Regions from separate parts of the Pseudomaricurvus sp. ABR4_320 genome, predicted to be linked through region 2. Evidence: riboswitches for the same ligand, from Rfam matches in the RefSeq annotation. Region 2 holds a riboswitch; the other holds the start of a gene.
What was found. Region 2 has a riboswitch for cobalamin ahead of ACXAFR_RS11910 (cobaltochelatase subunit CobN). Riboswitches for the same ligand answer to the same signal wherever they lie in the genome.
Positions count from the first base shown of each region.

Region 1 (7,814 bases), 170 kb from region 2:
CCGCTGGGTAGTCTGCGCGTACGCGGGCCAACTGCCCGCCATGGTTGAGCATCTCACGTCCTTATTACATCTTATGTTTTTCTTTTTGATTTTGTCGGTGTGTTGCTGTGATGGCTAAGTGATAACAACCACACCGGCACAGAGCAACCACACCAACAGAGTTCGGTCCAATAATCTCAAAGATCGTAGCAAATCGCTAACCTCGGGCTTTGGCCCCTGCCCCATCACCGGACCTGGTCGAAATTGCCCGTGATAGCTTGCCCCCCCCCCAAGAGTCACCCCCAAACTGCCTGCGCCACTGCACATAACGGGACCGCCATTGGGGCTGGAGCAGCTGCGGGCCTGATGTCGCCAACAGAATAACGCTGAGCGAGTATTGCCCAGCAGTGCATATGCCAGCGCGGTTAACCTCGCTGGAATGACATTCAAAACATCATCAGCGCGTGCACTCCAGCAACCAAAATCTTGCCACCGCTCTGTCCGATATCCCCACATGGCATCGAGAGTGTTCGCACAACGATAGAGAACCAGTGCCGCCGGCCCCGCAACAAAAAACCAAAACAGCGGCGCAAACACGGCGTCGCTGCCATTTTCTAACGCCGACTCCACACCAGCCTTGCACACCTGATCTGTTGTCAGGTTCTGGGTATCGCGACTGACGATACGCCCCACGGCAAGTCGAGCCTCCGGCAAATCATCGTTTTGCAAGGGTTCCGCAACGGCAATAATGTGTTCTTTTAGGCTCTGTAATCCAATACAGAGATACACCAAAAGCGCGCACATCCCGAATTGAAATGCCAAAGCCAGCAGGCTGGATTGGGGACTCCAGCAATTTTGGAGAAAGATAACGCCCACAGGCAGAGGTAGCACCAGCAGCAGCCAAGCGAAAAATCCCCTCACCCTGAGATCAACGCCAGACAGTGATGGGCGAACCTGTTGGGGCTCCGTCACGGGATGCAGCTTCGCGACCAAATGCTGTGCCACCAGGCCAAATCCAACCAGAGGATGCCAGCGACGCGGCTCACCAAGCCAGCGATCGAGCAAGGCGCCCATCAGCGCAGCCGACAATAACAGCCAGCCCTGCTCTCCCCACAAGACCATCAACTGGCCAACCAAAGTCGACCGGTTTCTGGATCACGCAACCGCCGAAACGTCACTTGAAAAACGTCTTCCACCTGCGGAGAATCCAAAACCTCTTCGACGCCGCCCTGAATTAAAACGCTGCCACAGCGTAATAACACCAGTCGCTCCGCACAGGCTGCCGCCAAATTTAAATCGTGAACCGCCATCACAATCGCGCAGCCATCAGCGGCCATCTTTCGCAGCTGAGTTACGAGAAGCTGTTGATGCAGATAATCCAGCGCCGAGGTTGGCTCATCGAGAATTAATAGGCGGTCACCATCGTCCTGTCGCTGCCATACTTGGGCCATTACCCGGGCGATTTGTACACGCTGCTTCTCGCCACCGGAGAGAAGCGTATAGTACTGCCGACGCAGATAGCTGACATCCATAGCCTCCAGTGCTGCGCTGACGATCTCGCCATCGATCGGCTGCCCCGTAGCATGGGGCATACGCCCCATGGCGACCACTTCTTCTACGGTAAATGCGAAACGCAGATCACTGTGTTGTGGCAACACAGCCAGGTGCCTGGCTCGATCTTCGGATTGATAGGTCGACAGCACGCGCCCATTTAATCGGACCTCGCCTCCATAGTGCTGAAAATCGCCACTGGCGAGCTTCAACAAGGTCGACTTGCCGGAACCGTTCGGGCCTAACAGCGCGCAGATTTCTCCGGGCGCCACCTGCAGCTGAATGTCCCTAAGTACGGCAATATTGCCCAACGTGACGGAAGCTCCAACAATCTCCAGCATCAGAAGTTCCCCAACAGCCGCTGACGACGCAACAGCGATAGAAAGAACGGCGCTCCCAACAGCGAGGTTAAAATGCCGATAGGAATCTCTCCCGGCGCCATCAAATAGCGGGATGCCGCATCGGCCAATACCAACAGCGACGCACCGGCCAATGCGGAACAGGGAATTAAATACCGGTGATCCGGGCCTATCGCCAAGCGCACAATATGGGGAACCACCAGACCGACAAAGGCAATAGTGCCGGCCATCGCCACACACAGTCCGACCACCAGCGCCACCAAAACAATCATCTGCTTTTTCACTTTTGCCACGGGTACGCCGAGGTGTCTGGCTTCGCTCTCGCCCAGCAAAAAAGCGTTCAACGTGCGGGCAAACACCGGGCTTAATAACAGTATGCTGCCTAAGAGCACTGCGGATAATCCAACCTTCTGCCAGGTCGCACCGGCCAAGCTGCCCATTTCCCAAAGGCTGATCTGTCGCAGCATCTGGTTATCTGCAATAAAACTGAAGAATTTATTGAGTGCGGCCGCCAACGAATTGATGGCAATTCCCGCCAGCAGCATTGTGGCAACCGATGTTCCATTGCTGTTGCGGGCGAGCGAGTACACCAAGAGCGTAGCCAGTGCCGCGCCGAAAAAACTGCAGAGAGCAATCAGCGTTGTTCCCAGAAAAAAGCCCCCGGTTAACAACGTTGGCCCCAGCACGATGGCCAGACTGGCCCCTGCCGAGGCGCCTCCAGAGACTCCGATCAATGTTGGATCAGCCAGGGGATTACGAAACAGCCCCTGCATAATGACGCCAGCCATGGCCAGGCTGGCACCGACAAGCGCTGATAACAGAACGCGAGGCAGGCGCAGCTGCTCCAGAATCATACGATCACTCACCCAAGAGCCACTTTCATCGCCACCAAACGGGGTGATGATTTGAGGGCCTAAAACCAGGCCCGCAACGATGGCAATGGGCAACAGAACCATAAGCCCTGTCACCAAACTGGGTGCAGTAATTCTCCTCACTCAGACGCAATCCATTGAATGGATTCTGGCGTTAAAAGCTGAAACGGGCGCCGGCATAAAACGCGGCACCGGAAGTATTGTAATTGGTGATCTCAACATAATTTGCATCGAATAGATTTTCAGCGCGAGCGTAAAACTCAATCGCCGGAGAATAAAACCAGGTAACCGTGGCATCCATGGTTTCATAATCATCCAGGGCAACGCCAGAATTATCGATGCTGTCGTAAGATCCACGCAGATTGCCGTTAATGCGCAATTGCCGATCCCAAACAAACCATTCAGCGCCAACATTAAAGTATTCCCTTGGGCGTCGTGGCCGCTGCTCCCCTTCGGAAGTCTCAGTTTCATTAAAGGTGGCGTTAGCGTACACCTGAAGGTTGTCGGTGAGGGCAGTTTCCATGTTTAACTCAACACCGCGAGATTGGCTCGTTCCCTCGTATTGCAGGTAACCACTGAAACCTTCAACATCAAAAGAGATTTCATCCTCAATTTCCTGCCAAAACAAGACGACTTCAAACTGATGCCGATCGTTCATGATGTATACGATGCCGGCATCAACACCCTGGCTTTTTTCTTCTGCCAACTCGGTTTCTGCCGCCTCTCCAAAGGCATATCCCGAGCGCGTGTTGTACCACTGCTCGTAGAGGCTAGGCGCTCTGAAGCCGGTGCCGTAGCTGGATTTAAGCTTAAGGCGATCGCCGTTTTTTAGGTCCGTAATATGGGCAGCGGTCAAGCGCACACTGGTGTGCTCACCGAAGACATCATTGTCATCGTGACGCACTCCGGTGCTGTAATAAAAATTCTCCCCCAGATGCCCCTGCCATTCAACATAAGCACCGACCTGATCCTGTTCAGTCTCGTTGAGTTCATCGCGCTGCTGTTCGTAATCTGCCCCATAAATCAAGTAGTCGCCACTGTCCAGACGATAGCTACCGAGATAATTGGCCTGATCCAATAACGACAGATACTTGGGCGTCGATGAGCTGAGTTCGCCATCCTGGTAGTAGTGCCTAACGACACGATTACGGGCAACACCCAGCCTGTTGGTGAACTGGCCGCGATCCATATTAAACGCCAAACGGCCAAAGTTCTGATCGAACTCGTCTTCCCGATCCGTCGACGTCGCACCGCTGTCGTATTCGTTTTCCCCTTCCACATGGCGACCCACTGCCCGCAGACTCATGCCCTCGGCCAGCTGTACCGAAACATCACCATGAAACGTTGTGTTTTCGTAGCCATCATCATCCGCGACAATGACATCATCACTGCGGGTGTTATAACCATCGGTGGAAAAATCTGCCGCCGATAGCGAATAGCTGACAGGCCCACTGATACCCCGCGCATTACCGCAAAATTCCGTGGTGCCATAGCGTCCGGTTTCGGCGCTCAGGTCACTGGCAAAACCCGCTTCGGGCGATTTACTGTAGAGATTGACAACGCCACCGGCATCGGCGCCGTACATCATACCCTGGGGGCCGCGCAACACTTCGATGCGCTCCAAACCACAGGTGAGCATATGCTGCAGGCGAGGTGATACCTGCGTCGCACTGGGATCCGACATTTTTACACCGTCGAGATAGACAACGGTACGGTAGTCTTCTTCACCACGAATCCGCAATGACGTTGATTTACCTGCCCCACCGTTGTTGCTGACAGCAATCCCCGGCATGGATCGCATGAGATCTGCCACGTTCAATTGGCCACGGGCTTCGATTTGCTGCTCAGACAAGTCGCTGACCGAGGCACCCAGTCGATAAGCGGGAATGGGCAATCGATGTGCCGATGTCATTACTTCTTCAGAATAGGGTGTTTCGGCAAACGCCGACACAGGAGTCAAAACACCCAATGCCCAACACACGGCCGGCAGGGAAATTCGGTTTATCATGGTAGTCCTCAATCGACTTTGGAATAAACGGAAAGATCCGTCTTCCAGCTAAAGGGGGATTGAGGGAGGGTAAAACGTGGAGTCACCAGAGAGATGAAACAGGCGTATTCACTGCCTATTTTCCACAGATAAAGCCCTCCGCTTCATCGTTGAGCACCTCAGCTTTTGGCATGCCTGGAGCACGAGGCGTATTTCCAACTGGCCGGTGTCGGGCTCTCTTCTTACAACCGCCGGTATGGCGCACAGAAAATTACCGTTGCGGGGGCAGCGCTGGAGTTGCAGGCGGTTGATACCGCACTGGCGCACCAGTCTTCCCGTTTAACCCATCCAAATGAGGATTGGCACCTGTCGAAAGCCGGGAGACTAGCGCCAGCGCATCAAACAGTCAAGAAATGCAGCAGACTGCGAGATGGTTTTCTACACTGAAAAGACCACTGCTCTACCCCGCTGACGTTACTGAGATAGGAGAGATTTCCCATGCATCAGTTCCAGAACCGCCATCAAGATCGCCGTTTGTTCAGCCGCATCGAATTCCACTGCGCCTCAGAGATACGCCGTGGCGGCCAGCGCTGGGCTGGCGAGCTGCAGGACATCTCCCTGGCCAGCCTGCGCATTGGTCAACTCGAAAAGGGAGGCTTGCATCCTGGCGACAGAGTGCTCGCGACCCTGCACCTTTCTTCCGGTTTGGATATCAAGGTGGCCGCCACGCTCAGACGCTGGGACGGCAGTGCCTGGGCCATGGAATACGACTGTCTGGATTTAGACAGCGGCCGCCATTTACGCCGTTTACTGGAATTGAATCTGGGCAACAGTGATCAGATCCTGGAGGAATATCAGGAGATGGCCGTCAAACACCGATTGCATTAAAGGACGGATTTTGCCCAACTCATTTCGTGGTCGCCAAGATCGACGCTGCTTTCCCCGGTGCCCACTCACTCTGCGCGCTAACCTTCTCAGACGCGGCATGCGCTGGCGCTGCCGTGTCGTCGATTTATCCTTTCACGGTGGGCTTGTGGAAATGTCCTCACCCAGCTCCCTACGCCGGGACGAGCCCATCGAACTTGAACTGCTGCTCGCAGAAGGCCCACCACTCCTCCTCAAGGGCCAGGTGTCCCACCGCGAGGGACAAATGATCGGCATTACCTGTCGCGCCATAGACATCGACGACCAGCACCGATTGCGTACTTTGCTGGACGATTTCTGATTCAACACCTTAGACAATTCCAAGCGCCAGCTCACGCTAGTCAGACGAAATCGCATCCAGTGCCTCTTGCAGCGTTTTAACCGCAATTACAGTCAGGCCGGGTAGCGCCTCTCTGGGTTTGTTGGACGCGGGAACGATGGCCGTTTTGAAACCGTGTTTGGCAGCTTCACGCAAGCGCTCTTGGCCGCTGGGTACCGGGCGAATCTCTCCAGACAAACCCACCTCGCCAAAGGCGACCAATTGAGGGTCTAGGGGACGATCACGAAAGCTGGATACCACCGCAAGCAAAAGCGCCAAATCGGCGCTGGTTTCCATGACTCGAACGCCACCGACAACATTGATAAAGACATCCTGGTCGCCGACAAACAAACCGCCATGACGATGCAGTACCGCCAGCAACATATTTAAACGGTTCTGATCAAGCCCCACCGCCACTCGGCGCGGACTGCCGCCATGACTGTCGTCCACCAGCGCCTGAATTTCCACCAACAGAGGCCGTGTGCCCTCCCACACCACCATCACCACAGAACCGGCGGCGACCAGCTCTGAACGCTGCAAAAAGATTGCCGACGGATTGCTGACCTCTCGCAACCCGCCTTCGGTCATCGCAAAAACACCCAATTCATTGACGGCACCAAAGCGGTTCTTACTGCCGCGCAGAGTTCGAAACCGCGAGTCGTGATCTCCTTCCAACAACATGGAGCAATCGATCATGTGCTCCAGTACTTTCGGGCCAGCCAGTGAGCCGTCTTTGGTGACATGACCGACCAGCAACACCACCGTCCCCGTCTGCTTGGCAAAGCGGGTCAAAAACGCCGCACTTTCTCTCACTTGGGATACCGACCCTGGCGCCGACTGAATATCAGCGAGATACATCACCTGAATCGAATCCACCACTAATACCTCGGGCTTCATTTGTTCGGCGACACCGATCAGGGTTTCGACACTGGTTTCAGACACCAGCTTCAAGTCTCCTAACGGTAACGAAAGTCTCCTGGCCCGCATCGCCACCTGCTGCAGTGACTCTTCCCCGGTACAGTAAAGTGTGGGACGACTGCTGGCGATGTGACACATGGTTTGCAGCAGAAGGGTCGATTTTCCCGCACCCGGATGCCCACCGATTAATACCACGGATCCCGGCACCAGACCGCCGCCGAGAACCCGATCAAACTCGCCGGATCCCGCACTGAACCTTGGCAGATCCTCCAGACTGATTTCTGCCAGGGTTTGTACGCGATTCTCTTTCTGACCTGCGTAACCACTAAAACGGCCGCTTCCGCCACTGGCCGCTGCTCTGGGTGTACTCCCAAGGCGAACCTCCTGGAGAGTGTTCCAAGCGCCGCATTCCGCACACTGCCCCTGCCATTTACTGTAATCTGCCCCACAATCGCTGCAAACGAACGCGGTTTTACTTTTTGCCATAGGTTATAACTCTCATACGACAGCAGTCTGTTTATTTCGGGAAGGCCTTCCCATTCGCTTATGACAAACTATTGTCGTTCAGCGACTTGGAATCTGCAAAGTCCTTTGGCAGCCATTGGCTTATGGCTACGTCATGGCAGTGCAACCAGAGCTCGCCCCTAAAAGCTGATCAATTTGCGCTCATTTTGAAGGGAGACATTTCCTCCGACGACGCCCAAAATTCTGTTAAACTCACAGTCATGACTGCATCTCTTTTACCTGAACGCCCCCTGCTCATCATTCCATCCCTGGCAGCAACCATCGGCCTTGAAGAGGCAACACTGGTCGCAGCCATGGATGAACTTACCTGCGCCCTCGCGCCCGACGTCAGCGGTGGCTATCAATGGTTTCAGCTACCACCCGATGCTGTCGAACAACGC
Region 1 covers NZ_JBSWVF010000005.1:262,724-270,537, forward strand. Annotated here, with positions in the region: gene ACXAFR_RS12650 (threonine-phosphate decarboxylase) at 1-52, opposite strand, end outside; gene cbiB (adenosylcobinamide-phosphate synthase CbiB) at 115-1,101, opposite strand; gene ACXAFR_RS12660 (heme ABC transporter ATP-binding protein) at 1,101-1,871, opposite strand; gene ACXAFR_RS12665 (FecCD family ABC transporter permease) at 1,871-2,884, opposite strand; gene ACXAFR_RS12670 (TonB-dependent receptor domain-containing protein) at 2,916-4,769, opposite strand; cobalamin riboswitch at 4,953-5,133, opposite strand; gene ACXAFR_RS12675 (PilZ domain-containing protein) at 5,247-5,636, shown strand; gene ACXAFR_RS12680 (PilZ domain-containing protein) at 5,647-5,973, shown strand; gene radA (DNA repair protein RadA) at 6,010-7,395, opposite strand; gene ACXAFR_RS12690 (DnaT-like ssDNA-binding domain-containing protein) at 7,635-7,814, shown strand, end outside.
Region 1: it holds a riboswitch for cobalamin, as region 2 does, so the genes downstream of both, ACXAFR_RS12670 (TonB-dependent receptor domain-containing protein) here and ACXAFR_RS11910 (cobaltochelatase subunit CobN) in region 2, are expected to answer to the same signal.

Region 2 (7,814 bases):
TGCGCCCGGTGGGCAGGGCTTCCGGCGTACGGATCGGATCGTTACCTTTGCCGGGGGCAACGAAGCGACCCTCCAGGCCAGCCAGCAAGGCCGTCATTTCCTGGGATGGCGACTGTGCCAGATGAGTTCGCCACAGGGCCAATTCATCCGCATCTGGATCACTGCCCTGGGCCATTGACGCCAGCATGGTCTGCAGCGCGGCCTCATCCCAATCGCGACCAAAGGTGTGTAGCCCCAACGGCATAAAGCTCTCTTGCAATTTAGTGAGATAGTGGCCGGTTTCATGGAGAAGAAATTCGTCATCAATGGCATCGAAGCCGACGCCGCGTACGGTCAGCTCCTCATCCATACTGGCCACCAGCTCATCGCGCAAATCCAGATCGTCAATGGCACGCCGCAGGGATTCGATGGCTCGCTCCCGCGTTGATGGATCGGTTGCTGCCTCAGCGCTTTCGATCAGCTGCCGCAGTTGCAGCAGGTTGTCGTAGATTTCCGTGGCGGCAAGCGGCGGCGTTAGGTGATCAACCATCACCGCCAAACCACGACGTTTGGCTGCGGTCCCCTCACCCACACCGTCGACGATGTAGGGATAAACCCCCGGAAGATCTCCCGCGACAATGCTCGGATAGTCTTCTTCGGAAAGGCCAACACTGCGCTTGGGAAGGAATTCGTAGGTGGAGTGTCGTCCCAGATGAACCACCGCATCGGCTTTGAAAATCGACTGAATATATTGATAGAAGGCCAGATACTGGTGCGGCGGCGGAAATGACAGGTTTGCGTGCAACAGCTCTTCGTTAATTTCCCAGCCACGAGGCGGTTGAGGACCGATAAACACGTTGCCGAACGTCAGCCCGGGAATCAGCAGTTTGTTATCCCAGACCATTACCCGCCCTGGAGGCGCGCCCCAGCCGCGAATACCTTCGATCTGCATCGCCAACAGCGCATCACTTAACGCCCGGGCGTGAGACCAATCTGCGGTCTCTCCCAATGCAACCTTGTGCAGCTCTTCTGTGTAACTGTGTTCCAACTGATCGAGAAGATCGAGCGCTCGCTCGCGTCCCTCATGGCGCAGGCCATCGACAGCGTGATGTAAATCCGCGATGGTATTTTCTGAAAAGTGTTGCAGATGTTCGACGCGGCTTTGGCGATCCTGCACCGACGTTACATCCGTCAATGAAGCCACCGCTGCCTCCAGCTTGACTTCGAGCGCACCGAGCGGCCCGTTTTCCATTTCCGCCTGAACGGCAGCGGGCAATTCGTCAAACCAAGCTTGATAGTCCGCGGCAGCAATACCGGTGCCTGACTCAGCCATATCTGCCAGTGCGGTCGAATCTTCCGGGAGATTTACGCCTTTTGCCTGCAAAAGTTCGAGCAACTCTGCAGACGTTTTCGGCAGCTCTCCTGTTTTATAGCCCGCTTTCTGCATCGCCTGTAAAATTTCCAGCAGGCTGTCGGGAACATTCAGATTATCGGCACCGATGTTGTGTCTACCGGGAGGATGATTGTAATAAACAATGGCGACCCGCTTGTCGGCATTGTCTTTCTTCTGCAGCGCTAGCCAGCGCTCGATACGCTTAACTTGACGTTGCACTTCTGCCGTTTGCGGCGTGCTGACATGCAATGCGGCTCCAGTTTCACGATCTATCTCATCTTCCGAACTGAGCGCCACCACTTGCGGTTGGCTGACGCCCTGCAATTCGGGCATGGCAACCCGGTAATGCACACTGTCTTTCGGCATGCCCTCCGTCGATAACTGATAGTCTGCCAGACTCCATTTATCCAAACGAATGCCCTTGATGATCGGAACGCCCAACTCTTCAAATTGCCCTTTCACCGCTTCGCGGCCGTCGCCACCACCGATGACAAAGTCCTGCAATGCAACCACCGCCGTCGGTCGCTCCTGCAATGTCGGCTCGCTCATAATTGACAGAATGCTGTCAATCGCTTTAACGCTCGGCGCCCCCCAGTCGGCCATGACGGAGACACAGGCACCGCTTAACTGTTGGCAGTAAGCTCGGTGCAGCGCCCATTCCCCACCGAGATCGCCGGTGTTGTGATCGACAATCCAGACAATCGACTCGGCGTCCTGTAACTCATTGAGCAAATCCGATTGAGAGAGCCAGGTTTCCTGACCATTGCTATGCAGCGCAAATCGCAATGGCGCCACGTCTTCCGGTGGTGCGACATTCTCTACGCCCGATAATACAGACAGCATGCGCTCGACATTGGCGACATTGCGGTTAAGCCAATAGGCGCGCAACCGCAGCCAATCGCGGTATTCCGGCCATTCAGCTACCACCGCAGCGAGTCTGTCTGGATTCCCGACATCGGAGGACTCACTGATGAGAGCTTCTGGCAAGCCATTCGGATACGACTTGCCTTGCGAATCCGTCGAGAGCCGATCCAATCGGTGATCGCTGTGCAAAACGACACGGTACTGTTTTTCGGGATAACGCATCTGCAGCAAACGCTCGATGGGCTCACCGAAGACGCCGAAAAACGCGACTGTGTCACTGGTATCCAGCAACTGCTGAAATTCACTCTGTGCCATCAGCTGCAACTGAGTCACACTGCGAATTTGAAACTGTATATCCGCTGAGCCATCTATGACGCGATGCGCACCGGCGACGATCGGAGCCAAAGACCGATCAGACACCACAACCAGCGTCTGGCGCGCGTCGGCAAAATGAGAAAAACATACGATAAAAGCGATGACTAGCCAGCGGCAGGCAGACGAAGGCCGAGCGCGACTGGCCCGGAGCAAATCAGGCAGCATGAGAGAAACTCTGTAAGTCTATGGGTCGTGCGCAGTTAACTGCACCTTAGAAAAAACCTGACACCCCGTCGGGTAATTTCATCAATGACAGGCCGGTCTCCGGGCTGACAGCGAGCTGTAAGAAATCCAAAATCGCTGACAACAGCAAGCGTTGGGGATAGTTACCGCATTTTTCTCTCGACCTTCCCATGCCATTTTTTGACACAGTGGTTGCGACCATCAGGGCGATAGCGCGTGAGAGACACTGATTTACCGTTGCGGGGGCAGCGCAGGAATCATCACATTAAGCGAAATCACCTGCTTCCCGTTTCATCTGCAAAACGTGAGGTCATGCAGACACCTGAAGCGCACGATAATACCCGCCAGATTGCCTGAGTCAAATACGCCAGCACTATTTGGCGCAAACAACCCATTTACAATGCTAATGATAATTCTTATCATTAGCATTGTCATACCCACAGACAGCCAAGCTCAGAGAGATGACCATACCAAATCAGCACCAGGCTACGTCGTTAAACGTACTAAGAACCATGGTTCGCAACGCCGAGGAACCGGACAACCCGCACCTGCTGGGAAAGTGGCTCTCAACGGAAAACGAGCGTGTTCGTAAAGCTGATCCTACCACCCGTCGGCAATCCCACATCCACCAATTTCAACTCATGCTGGATGTGGTTGCCGACGAATTATTGCCTTCCCAATGGCGCTGCCTTTGTCTGGACAACATACACAGGCCCTTATGTGCACTGCGACGCGCCACCGAAGGGGCTGACGCCGATTCACTGATACGAGAGCTTTTGCATGAACTTGCCGTGACCTGTAGCTATACCGGCCACAGCCTCAGGCAATAGAAACATCGACAGTGAGCGACTGATACGAACCTATTCCCCCAACAGACTCAGGCCGCAAGCGCCTTCTAGGAGTAAAACATGAGTGACATCCGCATCGAAAAAGACAGCATGGGCGAACTCGAAGTCCCGGCCGATGCTCTCTACGCTGCTCAGACACAACGCGCCATCAACAATTTTCCCATCAGCGGTGAGGCGATGCCCGCAGCCTTCCTGCGTGCACTGCTGCTGGCAAAACGTGCCGCCGCTACCGCGAATGCGCGCCTGGATATGATTCCCGGAGACATGGCGAGCGCCATCTGCAACGCCGTAGACACGCTTTTAGAGGGAGACTTTCGTCAGCATTTTCCCGTCGATGTGTACCAGACAGGCTCGGGCACCAGCACCAATATGAACGCCAACGAAGTGCTGGCAACGTTAGCGAGCCGCCAATACGACAGCCCTGTTGGCGCCAATGACCATGTCAACTGCGGCCAGAGCAGTAACGACATTATCCCATCGACAATTCACATCAGTGCCGCCCTGGAAATTCACGAACGATTGCTGCCAGCTCTGGAAACGCTGGAGAGTACGATTCGCACCAAGGCACACAGCGTGCAGGATCATATTAAGACCGGGCGTACCCATCTCATGGATGCCATGCCCGTGCGCATGAGTCAGAGCTTGAATGCGTGGGCTGATCAACTCGCGCAAAACGTCCGCACCCTACGACAGCAACTACCGGCACTGCAGTCACTCGCACAGGGTGGCACGGCAGTAGGCACAGGAATCAACGCCCACCCGGAGTTTGCCTATGAATTTTGTCGCGCACTCAGTGATGCCACCCACATTCAGTTCGTGCCAGCGGCAAACTTTTTTACCCATATTGGCTCCCAGGATATCGCAGTTTCTGTCTCCGGACAGCTGAAAACCACGGCGGTTTCCATCATGAAAATCGCCAACGATTTACGCTGGATGAACTCCGGGCCGCTGACGGGCCTTGGAGAAATCGAATTGCAGGCGCTGCAACCAGGCTCGTCCATCATGCCGGGGAAAGTGAATCCTGTTATTCCCGAAGCTGCGGCCATGGTCGCGGCACAAGTAATTGGTAACGACACCGCCATCACGGTTGCGGGCCAATCCGGCAATTTTGAGCTGAATGTCATGCTGCCACTGGTTGCCAAAAATCTGCTGAGCAGCATTGAACTGCTCACTAATATCTGCCCGCTGCTGGGCGAGAAAGCCATTGCCAGCTTTACCGTGAAAGAAGAAAAACTCCAGGAAGGACTGGCTCGCAATCCCATCCTGGTGACGGCGCTCAATCCCATTATTGGTTATTTGAAAGCGGCGGCAATTGCCAAGTCTGCCTATCAACAAGGACGCCCCATTATCGATGTCGCAGAGGAAGAAACCGACCTCAGCCGCGAAGAACTCGAACGCTTGCTGGATCCTAAAAAGCTGACGGAAGGCGGACTGCAAGGGTAATTCTCATTGGCTAACATTTGGGCCGACAACGCCCTTTAAGCAACACTACTGGTGGCCAATTGTCTTTCGGCTCTAGCCGACTGGCCACCAGATATTCTCTTCAGCGATAAACTAGCGTACCTATTCGACGTAGCGTTGATATGGCGCAAATAAATGCACATGATAATAATTTTTATTTGCGCATAACGGTTTGTTATCGGTATAGTAAGCCGTCTTAGGTCGGCGAAGCTTGGCGTAAAAATCATTATTAATGGTTAGCATGCCACTCGATATGCCGTATACGACCTTCTGACATTTTAACCCTGGCCAAGACGACACGCCTGTTAGAGCTTCGCCAGAGAAACCTATCCGCATGGACTGTGGTATCCGTTGTGCCTCTACTCGTCATCGATTGTATTGCGTCATTGCTTGCGCTCGTGAGCAGCGTTGTCTTTTATCTGGGCTGCCCCAATCAGCAGTGGCTACCGAAACGCCCTCTGCCATTTGCTCCCGCTGCGATAGTAAGCCTGATCATAGCCGCACTTAGTGGCTGGCTGTTTTCCTTTCACTTGTCGGCAATTTCCTCCGTGTTCGCCGTCATCACGTTGATAATGCTGTTACTTGGCCTGCTCCCCTTCGTCAGCCCACTGTCACAACCGGCCAACAACATCGCCAAAAAAAGTGGACTGGTAAAATCGGAGTCAGCAGGACGCTACCGTCCCCGCTGGTGGTTGCGCACCCTGGGCGCAGCACTGCTTACCTACCCGCTAGCGGTAGGACTCAGCGGACTGCTCGGGTGGTGGCTACCCGGCCCCATGACCGACGATGTGAAATCGCAATTTGTCATGTGGTTGATAACACCTCTTTGGCTGCTGCCAATCAGTCTTGCGTTTCTGACACCGAGAGTGATCTCTTTACTCACCAGCCTCGCAGCCCTAAATGGCGTGGTCTACGGGCTACTGTGGATGACCACCAGCGGAGCCTAAACCATGCGCATCGAGTACTACAAAACCTACAATCAAATCCATACCTGGACGGGCATTCTGTCGGGGCTTTTGCTGTACATTTGTTTTGTGACGGGCGCACTGACCATGCTCAAGGTCCCTCTCAATCAATGGGCGCTGCAGGAATCTGCCAGCCTGCCAGCCATCGCCGAGCAAGATTACGACCGCTTGATTCAAGAGGTATTGACCAACTACCCGGAATCTCACCACGAATTAACCGTCAACCTGCCAGGCTCCTGGCCACAAAGCGCGCCGGTAACCTGGATCGTTGAAGACCATGACACCCACGCCGCCACCGTGTGGCAGGCCAGTTTCGACGCCAGCGGTGATTTGATCGCCGAGCCAGCCTCGGTGTCAGCGATCGGGGAGTTTTTTGACCACCTTCACAGAACTGCAGGTATTCCAGGCGGCTCGGGTCACGACGCGATAGGCACCTACGTCATGGGCGTGGTCGCAGCACTTTATTTTATTGCCATGGTGTCTGGACTCATCATCTTTTTACCCACTTGGTTCAAAGATTTTTTGACCTTGCGACGCGGCAAGAATCGCAAACGATTCTGGCTGGACTTTCACAATATTCTCGGCATTTCAGCGCTACCGTTTCACATCGTCATCGCGATTACCACCGTCGCGTTTGCTTACCATGATATCTTTTATGACACGCTCGGCAATTGGGTCTATAAAGACACGCCGATGTTTGATCGCCCGGCTGCGACGGCGGAAGCCCGCCCCTTGAGCGACCTCGCCAGCATTGCTCAACTCGAACAGGGAATCCGAGACCGAGAGCCCGCGTTCGATCTCGCCCAGCTGCGTTACAGCAATCTCGATACACCGCGAGCCATGGTCATTTTTGGCGGCAATATGGACGGCCAATGGTCTCGTGCCGCCAACTACACCTACGCGGTTGGCGATCCCTACTCCGGCCAGCCCGGCTACACCGCCATGCTACCAAGCCAGCCCAGTGTGCTCGGCAAAATCGTCAATGGTTTTTTCGCCCTGCATTTTGGCGGCTTTGGTGGCGACACGGTACGCTGGATTTATGTTGGCCTGGGCATTACCGGTGCCCTCCTCTTTCTGACCGGCAACATACTCTGGCTCGAAACACGCCGCAAAAAGCAAAAGGCTGGCGGTGAACCCGTGACTCAAAAACGTTCCAGCCGAATTATGGCTCGCCTAACCACCGGAGTCGCGACCGGAACCTTGGCAGGCGTTGTACTGTCCCTGCTTGCGGTTAAGTGGCTGCCTCACGCGCAACTGGATATCAGTGTATGGCAGCAGTGGGCTTACTATTTCGGGTTTCTCGCCTGTATCGTCTGGGCATTTCTGCAACCACCACTCAAAGCCGCCAAACAACAACTGATCCTGGTCTGCATTGGATTGGTCAGCTTGGTGCTGTCGACCTTTTTGCGGGCAAACGATTACACACCAGAGTTGGTCAATGGCAGTTTTGCACTCATCAGTATTTTGGCCATGTTTGGGTTGATCGCCACCCTGAGACGACTGACCCGCAGCGGCCCAACACCTGCAGACAGCGTCTGGAGTTAACAACAATGTGCCTCTGTCGCACCCATTAAAACCGCTTTAGCCAATATTTTTTGATTTCAGCAACGGGAGTTTTTCGCATGAAATCTGTTCGTACACTTTCCGAGCGACGCCTCGCCGGGAAACGTTTTGCCATCAGCCTGCTGGCAGCAGCCATCACACCGATGGCTGCAAACGCTCAGGAACTGGCTCTAAATGACCGCA
Region 2 covers NZ_JBSWVF010000005.1:94,080-101,893, forward strand. Annotated here, with positions in the region: gene ACXAFR_RS11910 (cobaltochelatase subunit CobN) at 1-2,776, opposite strand, end outside; cobalamin riboswitch at 2,850-3,135, opposite strand; gene ACXAFR_RS11915 (hypothetical protein) at 3,256-3,624, shown strand; gene ACXAFR_RS11920 (class II fumarate hydratase) at 3,703-5,085, shown strand; gene ACXAFR_RS11925 (hypothetical protein) at 5,457-6,050, shown strand; gene ACXAFR_RS11930 (PepSY-associated TM helix domain-containing protein) at 6,054-7,613, shown strand; gene ACXAFR_RS11935 (TonB-dependent receptor) at 7,691-7,814, shown strand, end outside.